One region of the Rhizobium sp. UBA1881 genome, then DNA from elsewhere that is predicted to be linked to it. Evidence: predicted binding sites of a transcription regulator. Region 1 holds the regulator's gene; each other region holds the start of a gene.
The links. Region 1 encodes LexA, which represses DNA repair genes until DNA is damaged. Its sites were predicted from a motif close to TGTTCNNNNTGTGTTCNG; they were not measured.
Positions count from the first base shown of each region.

Region 1 (4,313 bases):
GCGTGGAACGGCGCGAGGGAGATGACAATGGGCGCTGGCGCTATATCGTCAGGGTAACGCGCACGGACGAGCCGAGCCTCAAGCGTCCGCCGCAGCAGGTCTCGCTCGTCGCGCGTGCCGGCGAGCCCGTCCGGGTCGGTGGCTGGTTGACCGGTCGCGTGCGCCTGACGCCGCCGGCCGGACCGGCATTGCCCGAACTCAACGATTTCGCCTTCTCTGCCTATTTCGACGGCATCGGTGCCAACGGCTTCTTCTACGGCATCCCGCAGCCCGTCCCATCGCAGGCGGGCGGTGCCAGTCTCTCCGCCGCCGATCGAGCCATGGAATGGCTCTACGGTATGCGCAGCAGCATAGGCGACCGCATCCGCAGCATCCTGCCCGGCGATACCGGCGCCTTCGCCGCCTCGCTGGTCACCGACGAGAGACGTGCCATCTCCAACGAGACGACCGAGGCGCTGCGCCAATCTGGCCTCGCACACATCGTCGCGATCTCGGGCCTCAACATGGCGCTGTCGGCCGGTATCTGCTTTGTCGGGCTGCGCCTGTTCTTCGGCCTCTTCCCCGGTTTCGCGCAGGCCTATCCGACCAAGAAGCTCGCCGCCGGCAGCGCTCTTGTGGCGCTGACGGCCTATTACATGATCTCGGGCTTCGCCGTCTCCGCCGAGCGCGCCTTCATCATGATGGCGATCATGCTGGTGGCAGTGCTGTTCGATCGCCCCTCAATCAGCCTGCGCAACATTGCGCTCTCGGCGCTGCTGATCATCCTGATGTCCCCATCGGAGGTGCTGGGCCCAAGCTTCCAGATGTCCTACGCCGCGACGCTGGCGCTGGTCGCAGGCTTTGCCGTCTGGACCAGGAGGAGGCACCGCGAGAGCGTCTTTCTCACGCACCCCGCAATTAAGCCGGTCATGGTCACGTTCCGCTTCTTCGGCGGCATCGCGCTGACCTCGATGATCGGCGGTTTCTCGACAGCGCTGTTTTCGATCGAGCATTTTCACCGGCTGAGCGGCTATGGCCTTCCGGCTAACCTGCTCGCCATGCCGGTCATCTCCTTCATCGTCATGCCCTTCGGAATGCTCGCGATGTTGGCAACGCCATTTGGCCTGGATGCGCCGCTGTGGAGCGTCGCCGGCTTCGGGCTCGATCTGGTGATCGACATCGCCAAGATGGTGTCCGGCTGGGGCGGCAGTGTCGATATCGGGCGGATCCCCGAGTGGTACTTCGCGATCGCCGTGCTCGGCTTTCTTATATGGGGGCTGATGCGCACACGCCTGCGATGGATCGGCGCTACGGTTGCCGCGATCGCAACCCTCGTCGTTGTCCTGCTCCCGGCCGCCCCCACGCCAGAGCTTGTCGTCTCCGAGGACGGAAGCCTCGTGGCATCGGTCAAGAGCGACAGCCTCGCCAGCAACCGCGAGCGACCGCCCGACTTCATCTTCGGGCAATGGCAGCGCGCACTCGCGATCGAAGACCACAAGCCGCCCGATATGCTCGACGGCGAGGCCTTGTCCATTCCGAGAAGAGGTGAGCCACGACCAAGGCTGACGCCGAAACAACAACGCGAATCCCGCGCCATGATGCGCGCTGCAGCGGCCTCCACAAACGACAATCGCTTCCAGTGCCTCAAGACGGCCTGGTGCGTAACGGCACTCGACAGCGGCTACCTCATCGCGACGCTCGAAAACGCCGCCTATCTCGGCCCCGCCTGCGACGTGGCCGATATCGTCATCACGCCCGTCCGGCTTCGCCAAGCGACATGCCGCTCCGGCGCCATGCTGTTGACCGGCGAGACCCTCAGGCGATCGGGAGCCGTCGAAATCCGCATCGACGAGCAGGGGGCACCGGTCGTCAAAACAGCCTATGCAAGCCTCAGCCGTCCCTGGATGCGCCATCGCGCCTATGACTGGCGCAACGACAGCTTCAGCGATAACTCGTCACCACTCAGTGATATCGGCGAATAAGCCCGACTAGCTTGCCCTGAACCTTGACGCGGTCAGGCCCGAAAATGCGCGTTTCGTAAGCCGGGTTGGCGGCCTCAAGCGCGATCGAGGCGCCCTTGCGGCGGAAGCGCTTCAGCGTTGCCTCTTCATCGTCGACAAGCGCCACGACGATATCGCCGGGGTTGGCGGTATTGCCGTTGCGGATGATGACGGTGTCGCCGTCGAAAATGCCGGCTTCGATCATCGAGTCGCCCTTGACCTCGAGCGCATAGTGCTCGCCGGCGCCGAGCATATCGGCGGGGACGGTGATGTCGTGGGTGTTGTTCTGGATCGCCGAGATCGGCACACCGGCGGCGATCCGGCCCATGACGGGAACGGACGCCGAGTTACCGTTGTCGGCGCTCGGCGCTGCCTTCGGGGCAGGGGCTGCTGCCACCGGCTGCGGCTTTCCGAGGCTGCCCTCGATGACGCTCGGCGAAAAGCCGCGTCGCGGCTGCAGGCTCGGATTATAGGCTTCCGGCAACTTGATGACCTCGAGCGCGCGCGCCCGGTTTGGCAGCCGGCGAATGAAGCCGCGCTCTTCCAGCGCCGTGATCAGCCGGTGAATGCCGGATTTTGATGCGAGATCGAGTGCATCCTTCATTTCGTCAAAGGATGGCGGAACGCCCGACTCTTTCATCCGCTCATGAATGAACAGAAGCAGTTCTTGTTGCTTGCGTGTCAGCATCGAAATGAACCCCAGAGTCGTGAAACAAAGCCAGAACGGACACTATATGTTCCATATGTGTTCCGCAAGTGCCTAAATTTTCGTAAAACTTGGCTCGGAATCGTCGCGATTTTGCACTTCATTCGATTTAACCGCGCTCGCCTCTTGCATTGTGGCGAAAGCCAGCGCACATCTCTGCCGATTTCGGGAGGATTTGCTGATGCGTGACCCCCATCCTCTGGACCACGTGGTGCTGCCGGTCGTCAATATCGAGATGGCGCGCGAGCGCCTGGGCAAGCTCGGTTTCACCGTCGCCGCCGATGCGCGGCATCCATTCGGCACCGAGAATGCCTGCGTCTTCTTTGCCGACAAGACCTACCTCGAGCCGCTCGGCGTCGCCAGTCTGGAGACCTATGAGGCTGCCATCGGCGACGGCAACGTTTTCACCGCTCGCGACCGCGCCTTTCGCTTCCGCTGCGGCGACGACGGCTTGTCGGCTATCGTCTTCGGCACGCCGGATGCCGATAGCGATCACGCCCGCTTTACTGCCGATGGCATGAGCGGCGGCGAGATGCTGCAATTCGCCCGGCAGATGAAGATGCCGGATGGTTCCGAGGCGACCGCCGCTTTCCGCCTGGCTTTCGCGGCCGATCTGCGCGCGCCCGATTTCTTCCTCTTCGCCTGCCAGCGCGTCAACCCACTGCCCAGCGACCGCAAGGCGTTGGAAACGCATGCGAACGGCGTCTTGGGCATTCTGTCGATCGTGCTCTCTTCCTCCGATCCCAGGGCCTTCGCGCCGCTGTTGCAGTTGGCGTCGGATGCGCAGGCGACCCGCGAGGAGGCATTCGGTGTCAGCCTCGATGCCGGCAACGCCCGTATCAATATCCTGTCGCCGGATGGCTTGAACGCTTACTACGATCTCTCCGAGCCCAAGGCCGATCGCGGCCTGCGCGGCGCGGCGATTGTCTTTTCCGTTGCTGATCTCGCCGTGACAGAGGCGCATTTGGCTGCTAACGGGATCACCTATACACGCAAGAACAATCGAATTCTGGTGAAGGCCGCACCCGGCCAGGGCGCGCTCTTCGCCTTCGAGGAGAAACAATGACTGAAACCAATTCCGAAGTGGCCGTTGGCGAAGGCGCCGGCCGTGTGGTGTTTTCCAACGCCGGCAAGCTGTCGCTGATCGCCGGCCCCTGCCAGATGGAAAGCCGCGACCATGCCTTCATGATCGCCGGCACGCTGAAGGAGCTCTGCGACAAGCTCGGCATCGGCCTTGTCTACAAGTCCTCCTTCGATAAGGCCAACCGCACGTCGCTGTCGGCCCAGCGCGGCATCGGGCTTGAAACGGCGCTTGAGGTGTTCGCCGATCTCAAGAAGGAATACGGTTTTCCTGTCTTGACCGACATCCACACCGAGGAGCAGTGCGCCGAAGTCGCCACTGTCGTCGATGTGCTGCAGATCCCGGCCTTCCTTAGCCGGCAGACGGACCTGCTGGTCGCCGCCGCCAAGACCGGCCGCGCCATCAACGTCAAGAAGGGCCAGTTCCTGGCGCCTTGGGACATGAAGAACGTGCTTGCCAAGCTGAATGCCAGCGGCAACCCGAACATCATGCTGTGCGAACGCGGCGCTTCCTTCGGCTACAACACGCTGGTCTCGGACATGCGCTC
Region 1 is NZ_DDHH01000094.1:25,506-29,818, reverse strand. It holds gene B3605_RS11865 (ComEC/Rec2 family competence protein) at 1-1,961, shown strand, start outside; gene lexA (transcriptional repressor LexA) at 1,942-2,667, opposite strand; gene B3605_RS11855 (VOC family protein) at 2,867-3,751, shown strand; gene kdsA (3-deoxy-8-phosphooctulonate synthase) at 3,748-4,313, shown strand, end outside.

Region 2 (4,313 bases), on a different contig from region 1:
CGAGCCGGGAGGGCCGCCCCAGATATGATTGCCGTGATCGTAGAAGATCTCGGAACAGGGGCCGCACGGGCCGGTATCGCCCATCGCCCAGAAATTGTCGCTGGTCGGGATGCGGATGATCTTGTCATCGGACAGGCCCGCGATCTTCTTCCAGAGATTAAAGGCTTCGTCGTCGGTGTGATAGACGGTGACCAAAAGGCGCTTGGCGTCGATGCCGAATTCCTTGGTGATCAGCGTCCAGGCATGCTCGATCGCCTGCTCCTTGAAGTAATCGCCGAAGGAGAAATTGCCGAGCATTTCGAAGAAGGTATGGTGGCGCGCGGTGTAGCCGACATTGTCGAGGTCGTTATGCTTGCCGCCGGCGCGCACGCACTTCTGCGCGGTCGACGCCGTCTTGTAGGGACGCTGCTCGAGACCGGTGAACACGTTCTTGAACTGCACCATGCCGGCGTTCGTGAACATCAGCGTCGGGTCGTTGCGCGGTACCAGCGGGCTCGATGAAACGATCTCGTGGCCGTTCTTCTTGAAGTAGTCGAGGAAGGTCGACCGGATTTCGTTCACACCGCTCATGCTATGCCCTTCAGTGCTGCCCAAGGCAGGTCAAATCTTGAAAATTCAGTGGCTTTTATCGCTGACGTTAACCACTGTCCAGCAGACAAACAAAACCGGCTGCATTCTGATCAAGGAATGCAGCCGGCTTTGAACTATTCAGTCCTGGATCGAGGCTTATTCGCCGTCGGAATCGTTGGCGTCCGGGCCGCCATTCTGCAGCTGATCGGCGATCAGGCCGGCATTCTGGCGGATCGAGGTTTCGATCTCGCGCATCAGCTCGGGATTATCCCGCAGGAACGTCTTGGCGTTCTCGCGGCCCTGGCCGAGACGCTGGCTGTTATAGGAGAACCAGGCACCTGATTTCTCGACGATCCCGGCCTTGACGCCGAGGTCGACCAGCTCGCCGGTCTTCGATACGCCTTCGCCATACATGATGTCGAATTCGACCTGCTTGAAAGGAGGCGCCATCTTGTTCTTGACGACCTTGACGCGCGTCTGGTTGCCGATCACCTCTTCGCGCTCCTTGACGGCGCCGATGCGGCGGATGTCGAGGCGAACCGAGGCGTAGAACTTCAGCGCGTTACCACCAGTTGTCGTTTCCGGCGAACCGAACATGACGCCGATCTTCATACGGATCTGGTTGATGAAGATAACCATGGTCTTCGACTTCGAGATCGAGGCCGTCAGCTTGCGCAGCGCCTGGCTCATCAGTCGCGCCTGCAGACCAGGAAGGCTGTCGCCCATTTCGCCTTCGATTTCGGCGCGCGGCGTCAGTGCCGCGACCGAGTCGACGACCAGCACGTCGACGGCGCCGGAGCGCACCAGCGTGTCGGTGATCTCGAGCGCCTGCTCGCCCGTATCCGGCTGCGAGATCAGGAGGTTGTGCAGATCGACGCCCAGCTTGCGGGCATAGACGGGATCGAGCGCGTGTTCGGCGTCGACGAAGGCGCAGATGCCGCCCTTCTTCTGGGCTTCCGCGATCGTCTGCAGCGCCAGTGTCGTCTTACCCGAGCTTTCCGGCCCGTAAACCTCGATGATACGTCCCTTCGGAAGACCGCCGATCCCGAGTGCGATATCCAGTCCGAGAGAGCCCGTCGAAACGGTCTCGATCTCGACCACGCCCTCGTTCGAGCCGAGCTTCATGATAGAGCCCTTGCCGAACGACCGCTCGATCTGTGAGAGTGCCGCTTCAAGTGCCTTGCTTTTGTCCACCGATTTGTCCTCTACAAGCCGCAATGTATTCTGTGACATTCGATCCACCTTTAGGTTATTGAAGCCGCTCAAGCAATGTCGCCGCCGATGTCGATTTTGTACCGCATTTGTTCTCATCACGCAAGTGCCGTTCAAAGCATTGAAAGAAAGAGGTAAAACGGCCTGTGTTCTACATTTGTTTTATCCATGCAAAGCAAGAGCTTACAGCACCTGCACGGCGGCTGACCGCGCTTCCGGAGGTCGCACGATTCGGCCAGGACGGCGTTTCGGAGCGATGAGATGAGCAAGAAGATTCTCGTGCTTGGCGGCGCCCATGTCGATCGCCGCGGCCGCATATCGGGCGCCACGGCCGATGGCGCCAGCAACCCCGGCTCCTGGTTCGAGGAAGCAGGCGGCGGCGGCTTCAACGCGGCCCGCAACCTCGCCCGCCTCGGCTTCGACGTCACCATGATCTCGCCGCGCGGCGGCGACTCGACCGGAGAGATGGTGAGCGAAGCGGCCGATCTCGCCGGCGTCAACGACCGCCCCTTCATCTTTCTGGATCGCAAAACGCCGAGCTATACCGCCATCATCGAGCGCGACGGCAATCTGGTGATCGCGCTGGCCGACATGGATCTCTACCGCATGTTCGTGCCGCGCCGCCTGTCGATCCGCTCGGTGCGCGAAGCGTTCGCAGCGACCGACATGATCCTCTTCGATGCCAACCTGCCGGAGGAAACGCTGGTCTCGATCACAACCCGCGCCAAGGCGCTCGGCAAGCCGGTGGCGGCGATCGCCATATCGCCGGCGAAGGCGGTGAAGCTGAAGGCCTGCATGCAGGGTATCGACTATCTCTTTCTCAACGAAGCCGAGGCCACCGCGCTGACCGGCGAGCGACCGGAAAACCCCGTCCATTGGCCGTCACTGCTCGGTGATATCGGCCTCAGGGGCGGTGTCGTCACCCGGGGACAGCGCGAGCTCATCGCCTTCTCCGCCGGCCACGTGGCAGCGCTTCAGCCGGCAAATGTCGAGCATGTGTCCGACGTGACCGGCGCCGGCGATTCCCTCGCCTCGGGCGTTATCGCAGCACTTTTGCGCGGGCTGCCGATGAGCGAGGCAATCCGCGAGGGTGCTGCGGCCGCGGCGCTGACCGTCCAGTCGCCCAACGCGGTCAACGAAAATCTATCCGCCGATCTCCTAAAACAGGCTCTTGCTCTTGTCCCGCAGGCGAGAATTCTGCATTGAAACCCGATCAGACGAAATGGAAGATCCGATGACGAACTCTCTCTCTCCCAAGCTGCCGATCACCTATTCCAAGGAAGTGGCGAGCGCCAAGCAGCGCGGCGCGCCGATCGTGGCGCTCGAATCGACGATCATCACCCACGGCATGCCCTACCCCGGGAATATCGAGATGGCCCGCAGCGTCGAATCGATCATCCGCGAACAGGGTGCTGTCCCCGCCACCATCGCTGTCATCCACGGCACGCTTCACATCGGGCTTGAAGCCGAAGAGCTCGAGCAGCTGGCCAAGGCCAAGGATGTGCTGAAAGTCTCGCGCGCCGACCTCGCCTTCGCGATCGCCGAGCGCCGCCACGGCGCAACCACCGTCGCCGCCACGATGATCGCCGCCGAGCGCGCCGGCATCAAGGTCTTCGCGACTGGCGGCATCGGTGGCGTGCATCGCGGTGCCGAAGAGAGCTTCGACATCTCCGCCGACCTCGAAGAACTCGGCCGCACCGGCGTTATCGTCGTCTGCGCCGGCGCCAAGGCGATCCTTGATGTGCCGAAAACGCTGGAAGTGCTGGAAACATCAGGCGTTCCCGTGGTCACCTACGAGAGCGAAGAATTCCCGGCCTTCTGGTCGCGCTCATCAGGCCTGCGCAGCCCGCTGACGCTGAACAGCCCGGCGGCCATCGCCAATTTCCAGACGGTGCGCGAACAGCTCGGCATCGACGGCGGCATGCTGATCGCCAATCCGGTGCCCGAGGCCGACGAGATTCCGGCCGAAGAGATGGAAATCTACATCCAGCGCGCGCTCGACAGCGCCGAACGCGACGAAATCTCCGGCAAGGCGGTCACGCCCTACCTGCTGAGCACCATCTTCGACCTGACCGATGGCCAGAGCCTGAAGACCAATATTGCACTGGTGGAAAACAACGCGCGCCTTGCCGGCGAAATCGCGGTTGCGCTCAACGCCTGAAGATAAACGACCGGGGGCGGCGCCAAGCTGCCCTCTTCCTCTGCTACATCTTTCTTTGGGGTGTGGTCACGCGTCTCGTGAACCTTGTACCGCGCAGCCCCCTCATCCGCCCTTCGGGCACCTTCTCCCCGCGGGGGAGAAGGGGAGATGGAGCGAGCGGCCGGCCCCGAGTCTCTTCTCCCCCGCGGGGAGAAGATGCCGGTAGGTCAGGTGCAGCTCGCTGCACCGGAGATGAGGGGGGCCAAACCGCACAACGCGTCCCGGCAAACCGCAGGAAAAACACTAGCATCCTCAGGCCTGCCAGCGCCCTCACCTCACCCCTCAAGCGTCTCCTTGACCACCACAGCCAGCTGCTTCAACGAGAACGGCT
Region 2 is NZ_DDHH01000037.1:2,058-6,370, forward strand. It holds partial or broken gene alaS (alanine--tRNA ligase) at 1-570, opposite strand, end outside; gene recA (recombinase RecA) at 727-1,803, opposite strand; gene B3605_RS03550 (carbohydrate kinase family protein) at 2,044-2,988, shown strand; gene B3605_RS03555 (pseudouridine-5'-phosphate glycosidase) at 3,017-3,943, shown strand; gene cckA (cell cycle histidine kinase CckA) at 4,258-4,313, opposite strand, start outside.
Region 2: the regulator LexA is predicted to act here: its motif matches at 1,930-1,947, upstream of recA (recombinase RecA).

Region 3 (4,313 bases), on a different contig from region 1:
CCCTCGACGAAGGGGGGACCCCAGTGCCTCGTGTCGTCGCCGCCATCCGGATTTTCGACCTTTATCACGTCGGCGCCGAGATCAGCCAGCATCTGGCCGGCCCAGGGGCCGGCGAGCACGCGCGCGAGTTCGATGACACGAATGCCTGCGAGCGGCGCTCTGTTAGGCTCAGTCTGCGTCATGTTCCTCCCACGATCAGATCAGGGTGCCCGCGTCTCCTCAGATGTATCGGATACGGGCTTCGATGCAAAGCGCCGCTCGCGCCAGATGATGTAGAAGCCGGAGCCCATGATGATAGATATGCCGAGCCATTTCAGCGCATCCGGGAAATCGCCGAACACCAGCCAGGCGAAGGCCGTGGCCGAGACGATCTCGAAATATTGCAGCGGGGCGAGCGTCGAAGCGGGCGCCGAGCGGTAGGCGTAAACGCCGAAGATGCCGGCGATCGCGGCGGAGACGCCGACGCCGAGCAGATAGAGCCAGGCGCGGGTGTCGGGGATCACAGGATCGAGCACGTCGGAGCCGCTGCCCCGGCCGAGATAGAGCAGGATGGCGCAGATCAGCAGGCCCCAGAGGCCCATGTGGAACTGCATGACCCACGGATCCTCACGCTGCGCCAGCGCCCGGTTCATCATGGCGGAGATGGCGATGCAGACCGCGCTGACGACGGGCAGCAGCGCGACGTATCCGACCTCCTGGAAGCTCGGCTGGATGATGAGGATCGCCCCGAAGAAGCCGACGCCGCAGGCCGTATAACGCCGCCAGCCGATCTTTTCCTTGAGGAAGATGCTGCTCAGGATCGTCAGGATGATCGGCTCGACGAAGAAGATGGCGATGGCATCGGCGACCGCCATGTATTTCAGCGTGGTGACGAAGGAGATCATCGAGACGGTGATGATGGCGCCGCGGATGGCGTGGAAGAAGCTCTGCTTCCAGGTGATCTCGGTGAGGTTGTGCCGCCAGAGCACGATGGGCAGCATGCAGAGGGCCTGCACGCCGAAGCGCGCCGCGGTGATCTGGGCTGATGGGACCGTGGTGATGGCAAGCTTGGAGAAGATGTCGATGATGGGCGACAGCAGCACCGAGACGAACATCAGGATCAGTCCCAACATCACTTCCGATGGGGTGTTGCTGGTGCCGGGTGCCGCGTTGCTGCTCATGACGGAATTCTCTGATTTTGGGGTAGGGGAGCGGGATCAGCCGTTCACGGGACGAGCGGTTGCCTGATCGCACCAATCGGCGAATGCCGATATGGCTGCGTCGGCGCCGATCTCGTTCAAGGTCTCGTGGCGCATGTCTTGATATATCTCAGTGCTAATACGGGAGAAACCGTGGGTTTTCAGATGGTTTGACAGCCAGAGGATGGCTTTTCCATTCTCCGTCGCCGGATCCTGGCCGCCGCCGACCAGATGGATCGGCGTTTCGGTCGGCAGGCGGGCGAGATGTTCTTTCTGCGGCGCCCGGAAGGTGAGCTCGAAAAGGTCGAGCCACAGCGAAACGGAGGCGCCGAAGCCGCAGAGCGGATCGGCCACATACTTGTCGACTTCAGCGGGATCTCGCGACAGCCAGTCGAAATCCGTGCGGCGGTTGGCGACCGATTTCGCCCAGGTGCCGAAAGTCAGCTTCGGCAGCAGGTCGCTCGGGACGTCGGAGCCCTTCAACGCGCGCTCGATCAGGAGGATCGCCTGCGCGGCGCGGCCGGCGAGGCCGGGATTGAAGTTCGAGTTCCAGACGGCGACGGCATCGAATTTTCGCGGATAGGTGACGGCCGCGTTGAGCGCGATCAGCCCGCCCATGGAGTGGCCGAAGAGGATGATCGGCAGGCCCGGATGTTCGGTCGCGGCCTCGTCGCGCATCGCCTCGATATCGTCGACGACGTAGCTCGCGCCATTACGCCTTGCGAAGCGGCCGATCGGCGCGTCCGGCGCGGTGGTCTCGCCGTGGCCGCGATGGTCGTGGGCGTAGACATGATAGCCGCGCGCGGCCATCGCTTGCGCAAAGCGCTGGTAGCGTTTCGAGTGCTCGGCCAGTCCATGACTGATCAGCAAAATGCCGCGCTCAGTGCCCTCGGGCTGCTGATAGTGATAGGCCAGTGAAGCGCCCGCATGGTCGAGGCGCCGGGTTTCTGAAAACATGATTTCCTCCGTGGCGGGAGAAGACCAGAACATCCGCCAAATGCAACAGGCGGGATAGGTTGTGCCGGAGATTTTCGCTTGCCTCGTTTTGCCGCTTGCCTGCCGATGCGTCGCGTGCTTTGATGTTCATGAATTGTTCTTTCGTGGGGATGGGTATGGGCAATCTCGGTTTTCGCGTCATCGCATTGTTCCTGTTGTCGATCGTGGCCGGCTCGGCTTTTGCGCAGGAGGGCGGCGGGCGCACGCGCTTCATTCTCGCGGCCAGCTGGCAACCGGCCTTCTGCCAGACCAACCAGCGCAAGGCCGAATGCGCCAGCCAGAGCAGCGACCGCTACGACGCCAAGAACTTCTCGCTGCACGGGCTCTGGCCGATGCGCAAGGATTATTGCGGCGTCTCCGACGCTGATCGCTCCGCCGACAAGGGTGGCGACTGGAGGGACCTGCCGGAGGTAAAACTCTCGGCCGAGACGAAGGCATCGCTCGACAAGGTCATGCCCGGCACGCAATCGGCGCTTGAGCGCCATGAATGGATCAAGCACGGCACCTGCACCGGCATGAGCGCCGACGCCTACTTCGCCGATGCCGTGCGGCTGATCGAGGACCTGAACGAATCCGCCGTCCAGGAGCTCTTCGCCGCCAATATCGGCAAGTCACTGACTGGGGACGCGATCAAGGCGGCGTTCGACAAGAGCTTCGGCCCAGGCGCCGGCGACCGGGTGAAGATGAGCTGCCGCCGCGCCGGCAACAGCCGCGTCATCAGCGAACTGACGATCGGTCTCTCCGCCGATGCGACGGATGGGAAGGGCAGGGATCTCGGCGATCTCATCCAGGGAGCGGGCCGGACCTCGTTCGGCTGCAACGAGGGCATTGTCGACGCGGCGGGATTTTGAGGTCGTAGCACAATCTCAATTTTTGACGTCTATCGTCTCGGGCTGGCGGTGACCAACAGCTCGAGTGACGACCGATGTCCGACATAGTTGCATCTGAAAGCGATCAGGCCGCTGCAAGCGAGATGCCACTGTGGCGAATGTTTCTGGTCGTCTATGCGACCGCCTTGGCGATGGTGCTGTTCGATGCCGCCGATGGCATACTGTTTGTTGGCGATATCGACGATCAGTTGCGGGAACTTCAGATCCGTCACCTGATGTCCCCGCAGGGGCATTGGTTCGATCTTTCGCTGCCCTTCATCTCGATGCCGGCGATCTACGTCTCGCCATGGTCGCGGCTGGTCGATCTTCCTTACGTTGCAATCGCCTGGTTGCTGCAGACCTTCATGCCGACCGCGCAGGGGCTTTCCGTTGCCTTTCAGGTCTGGCCGCCGATGATGCTGTCGATCTGCTGCCTGCTGGTTGCGGCGACCGCAAGGCGCCTGCTTGCGGGGTTCGTGATAAGTGAGACGGCGCTCACGCTGTCGCTCATGATCGCGACCGTCCTGATGAGCATAGGCGTTGCCGAGTTTTCGCCCGGACGCATCGATCACCATAACGTGCAGATCGTTGCCCTCCTGATGATCGTCGCAGGGCTTGTGCGATGGGATCGGGCAGGCGGGCTGATGATCGGTGCGGGTGCGGCGATCTCGACGGTGATCGGCCTGGAATGCTTGCCGTTCGTCGTCATCGCCTATGGCGGGCTCGTTCTCTGCTACATTTGCAACGTCGCCGGGGTTCGCGCCGTCCTCGTTGCTTCATCCGTTTCGATGGCGAGCGTGACGCTTCTCTCCGCCATGGCGTTCATCGGCCCCGCTGGTGCGGTTTCGACGCAATGCGATGCCTTCTCGGCTCCCTATATCTTTCTGTTGTGTGGATTTGCCGCCATTCTTGGTGCATGCGCAGCGATCCAGCGTGATCGCTCCGGTCCGCTTCAGCGGCTGCTGGCGCTGGCAATTCCCGCTGGCGCTCTGCTGATCGCCGCCGCCTTCTTCTTTCCATCCTGCATGTCGGGACCATACGGCATCATCGATCCACTCTCGCGCGAGCTGTGGTTCGAGCGGATCTGGCAAGAGAAGAGCATCCTGTATTTCTATCAAAACGACCGACGTGACCTGTTGGTGCTCCTTGCATTGACGGCCGCCATTGCCGCCTTTGTCGGGCCGGTTGTCCGCTTCAGAATGCGGGAGCGGTCTTTCGGACCGGCCATTGCCTATCTCATGGCGCTGGGCGCGCTGATCCTGACCGTCTT
Region 3 is NZ_DDHH01000160.1:2,864-7,176, reverse strand. It holds gene B3605_RS19545 (CaiB/BaiF CoA transferase family protein) at 1-182, opposite strand, end outside; gene B3605_RS19540 (DMT family transporter) at 201-1,160, opposite strand; gene B3605_RS19535 (alpha/beta hydrolase) at 1,197-2,135, opposite strand; gene B3605_RS19530 (ribonuclease T2 family protein) at 2,291-3,025, shown strand; gene B3605_RS19525 (hypothetical protein) at 3,100-4,313, shown strand, end outside.
Region 3: the regulator LexA is predicted to act here: its motif matches at 2,259-2,276, upstream of B3605_RS19530 (ribonuclease T2 family protein).

Region 4 (4,313 bases), on a different contig from region 1:
CATTTCGATGCGCTCGTCTTGCTGATCGAGCAATATGAAGCCAAGCATTACCCGATACCGGTCGCGAGCCCAGTCGAGGTGATTAAATCGGTGATGGCGGCCAACAATTACAGCCGTGCCGATCTGGTGGCCGTGATTGGCTCCAAGGCTAGAGCGGCCGATCTTCTGAATGGCAAGCGGGAAATCAATCTCGACCAGATCAGAAAGCTTAGCAGGGAATGGAATATTCCCGCGAGCGCGCTCATCGGCGAAATCGCCGTTTGAGCGATCAGGCGCTAATATCGCCATAAACAAAAAAGGCGCCGGAAAACCGACGCCTTTTCTTATCCGTAGACCTGATCGCTCAGGCCAAAGCCATTAGCGCGGGCAACGTGCTTCGTAGCGGCGGCCGTAGCGGTCGCGGTAGACGCAGTAGCCGCGGCGTTCGACCGACTGGCCGATGAGTGCGCCGGCGAGACCACCGGCAACGGCGCCAACGGCCGCACCACCCCAGCTGTGGCTGACCGCGCCACCGATGACAGCACCGGTGCCGGCGCCGATCGCAGTGCCTTGTTCCGTCGCCGTGCAGGATGCGAGCGCGCCGACCAGGGCGCCGATGAGTACAATCTTCTTCATCATGATGACATTTCTCCCAGGTTTTTCGGGCGCTTAGATACGGCCCATGAGTACAAGAATGATAATAATGACGAGAACTAGGCCCAAACCGCCAGAAGGTCCATAGCCCCAGCTGCGACTATAGCCCCAATTCGGCAGAGCTCCGAGCAAAAGCAGAATAAGGATAATGAGTAGTATGGTTCCAAGCATATCCCGTGACCTCAGCGCATTTCGAGTTTGAATGAGCGAGAAACACGTAAGCCGGCTTTTGGTTCCGCCGATTTTTTCCAACAGGACAATATTTTTCAGCAGGTAAGCCGACGTCACCTGGCATCCTCGCGCTGACGCCTAGCAGGCGCGGCGCCAAAAGCGCATTTGCGCCTATGGTTAAAATTTCCATAAAATACAATAGGTTGTCGTGAACAAACCGGGAAGTCGGCAAAGTCGCTGATTCGTCTGCCCTTTGTTCCGGATTTGATCGAGCTCGCTTCGAAACGGATTTTTTACATTTCGGGCGGAACCGAAGTCACGGCTGAGCGTCCCTTCCTTATCCGCCGAACAAAAACGCCTATACACGCCAAGCGAGAATCTTTCGATTCAGCATCTGGTGGGAAAAAGTGATTCAAAATCAATACTTAGCAGTGAACAAACCCTGAATCACCAAGAGTCAGCGATTCGTCTCCGATTCGTTCTACTGCTGTTCCGAATCGCTATGCGAGCATTCCACAAGCTATTCGCGAGAGCTAAAATCCGCCGGTGAAATTGAAATCAGCCCTTGCGTTTGCGCCAGCGGCTGTCCATTTGTTTGTCTGCTTCGGATCAGGAGCTTGGTTTTACCCCCGGGGCACCCCCGCCCCGTCTGCAGGACAAAGACACTGACATCGCAGCCGATGATACTGAGTGGGCGCGGCGTAACCGCGGTGCTCGGTCCAACCAATACAGGCAAGACCCATTATGCCATCGAGCGGATGGTTGCCCACGGCACCGGCATCATCGGCCTGCCGCTGCGCCTGCTGGCGCGCGAGGTCTATACGCGTGTCTGCGAAAAGGTTGGCGTTCACAACGTCGCCCTGGTGACCGGCGAGGAGAAAATCTCGCCGCCGAATGCGCGCTACTCGGTCTGCACCGTCGAAGCCATGCCGCGCGAAACCAAGGCCGCCTTCGTCGCCATCGACGAAGTGCAGCTCGCGGGCGATCTTGAGCGCGGCCACATCTTCACCGACCGTATCCTGCATCTGCGCGGTCGCGACGAGACGCTGCTGCTCGGCGCCGGCACCATGCGGCCGATCCTCCAGCATCTGCTTCCCGGCATCACCGTCGTCGAGCGCCCGCGCCTGTCGCACCTGCTTTACGCCGGCCAGAAGAAGATTACCCGCCTGCCACAGCGCTCCGCCATCGTCGCCTTTTCGGCCGACGAGGTCTATGCGATCGCCGAGCTCATCCGCCGCCAGCGCGGTGGCGCAGCCGTCGTCCTCGGCGCGCTGAGCCCGCGCACCCGCAACGCCCAGGTGGCGCTCTACCAGGCAGGCGACGTTGAATATCTGGTGGCGACGGACGCGATCGGCATGGGGCTCAACCTCGATGTCGACCATGTCGCCTTCGCCCAGGACCGCAAGTTCGACGGCTACCAGTTTCGCAACCTCAATCCCGCCGAGCTTGCCCAGATCGCCGGTCGCGCCGGACGCCATCTGCGCGACGGTACCTTTGGCGTGACGGGCCATGTCGATCCGTTCGACGAGGAGCTGGTCGGCCGCATCGAGGGCCATCACTTCGACAACGTCAAGGTGCTGCAGTGGCGCACCACGGACCTCGATTTCAAGTCGATCCAGACGCTGCGCGCCAGTCTTGAAACCGGGCCGCGCGTGCCCGGCCTGACGCGCGCGCTGCCGGCCGTCGACCAGCAGGCGCTCGAGCAGCTTTCGCGCTATCCCGAGATTCGCGATCTGGCCGATAGCCCTGCAAGGGTCGAAAAGCTGTGGGAGGCCTGCGCGCTGCCGGATTATCGGCGCATTACGCCGGCCCAGCACGCCGATCTGATCGCGACCCTCTTTTCCGATCTCGTGCGCTATGGCACGGTAAATGAGAATTTCCTTGCCGAACAAGTGCACCGCGCGGATCGAACTGACGGTGAAATTGACACGCTTTCGGCGCGAATCGCGCAGATAAGGACGTGGACCTATGTATCGAATCGGCCCAGCTGGCTTGCCGATCCGACACACTGGCAGGAAAAGACGCGGGAAATCGAAGATCGATTGTCCGATGCGTTACATGAAAGGTTGACGAAACGCTTTGTTGATCGCAGGACATCTGTGCTCATGAAGCGCCTGAGAGAGAATGCGATGCTGGAAGCTGAAATCAGTGTAAATGGCGATGTCTTCGTAGAAGGACATCATGTAGGGCAGTTGTCGGGTTTCCGGTTCACGCCTGTATCGGGAGCGGATGGTCCGGACGCGAAAGCTGTCCAGGCTGCTTCGCAAAAGGCGCTTGCTTTGGAATTCGAAGCCCGCGCAGCGCGTATTCACGCGTCCGGCAACGGCGATCTGGCGATCGGTTCCGACGGCTCGATCCGTTGGCTCGGCGATCCCGTGGCACGTCTGGCCGGGACCGAGCACATCATGCGTCCGCGCTTGATCCTGCTTGCCGACGAGCAGCTGACCGGCAACGCGCGCGACCACGTCGCCGCCCGCTTGGAGCGCTTCGTCAATCACCACATCTCGACCGTGCTGAAGCCGCTCGACGATCTGTCGCGCGCCGAAGACCTGCAGGGCCTTGCCAAGGGTCTCGCGTTCCAGCTGGTGGAAAATCTCGGCGTGCTCTTCCGTCGCGACGTGACTGAAGAGGTCAAGTCGCTGGATCAGGACGCGCGCGCCTCGATGCGTCGCTACGGCGTTCGCTTCGGCGCCTACCACATCTTCGTTCCAGCGCTCCTGAAGCCGGCTCCGGCCGAGCTCATCACGCTGCTCTGGGCGCTGAAGAACGACGGCCTCGACAAGCCGGGCTACGGCGACCTCATTCCGGTTCTGGCCGCCGGCCGTACCTCTGTCGTCACCGATCCGAGCTATGAGCGCAATTTCTACAAGCTGGCGGGCTTCCGCTTCCTTGGAAAGCGCGCCGTTCGCGTCGATATCCTCGAGCGCCTGGCCGACATCATCCGTCCGCTGCTGCAGTGGAAGCCGGGTCAGCCGAACCGCCCCGAGGGTGCCTATGACGGCCGCCGCTTCACCACGACGACCGCGATGCTCTCCATTCTCGGCGCTACGCTCGAGGACATGGAAGAGATCCTGAAGGGTCTCGGCTACCGCGCCGACGCCGTAAAGGCCGAGGAAGCAGCCACCTATCTGGCAGCACAGGACGCCGCCGCGACGCCTGCCGCAGCAGCTACGACGGAAGCAACCGCTGACGCCGCCGCTGAAACGGCCGAACACGACGACGCCGACAGCGCCTCTGCTGACGAAACGGCTGCGGAAGCACCGGCTGCCGAAGAACCCGCCGCTGAAGCACCAGTCGCTGAAGCAACCGCGACCGAGGCCTCTGCCGAAGCTGCGCCCGCAGCGGAAGCGCCGGCGGCCGAAGCCGAAGAGCCGAAGCCGGTTCTGCTCTGGCGCCTTGGCGGCCGCACTGACGGCAACCAGCGTCAGGCACGCGGCCATGGCGAACGCCGTGGCGGCGAACGCCAGGGCGAGCGTCAGGAGCGTGGCGAGCGTCAGGGTGATCGCCAG
Region 4 is NZ_DDHH01000194.1:23,434-27,746, forward strand. It holds gene B3605_RS24080 (helix-turn-helix domain-containing protein) at 1-264, shown strand, start outside; gene B3605_RS24085 (YMGG-like glycine zipper-containing protein) at 358-618, opposite strand; gene B3605_RS24090 (DUF3309 family protein) at 649-804, opposite strand; gene B3605_RS24095 (helicase-related protein) at 1,485-4,313, shown strand, end outside.
Region 4: the regulator LexA is predicted to act here: its motif matches at 1,282-1,299, upstream of B3605_RS24095 (helicase-related protein).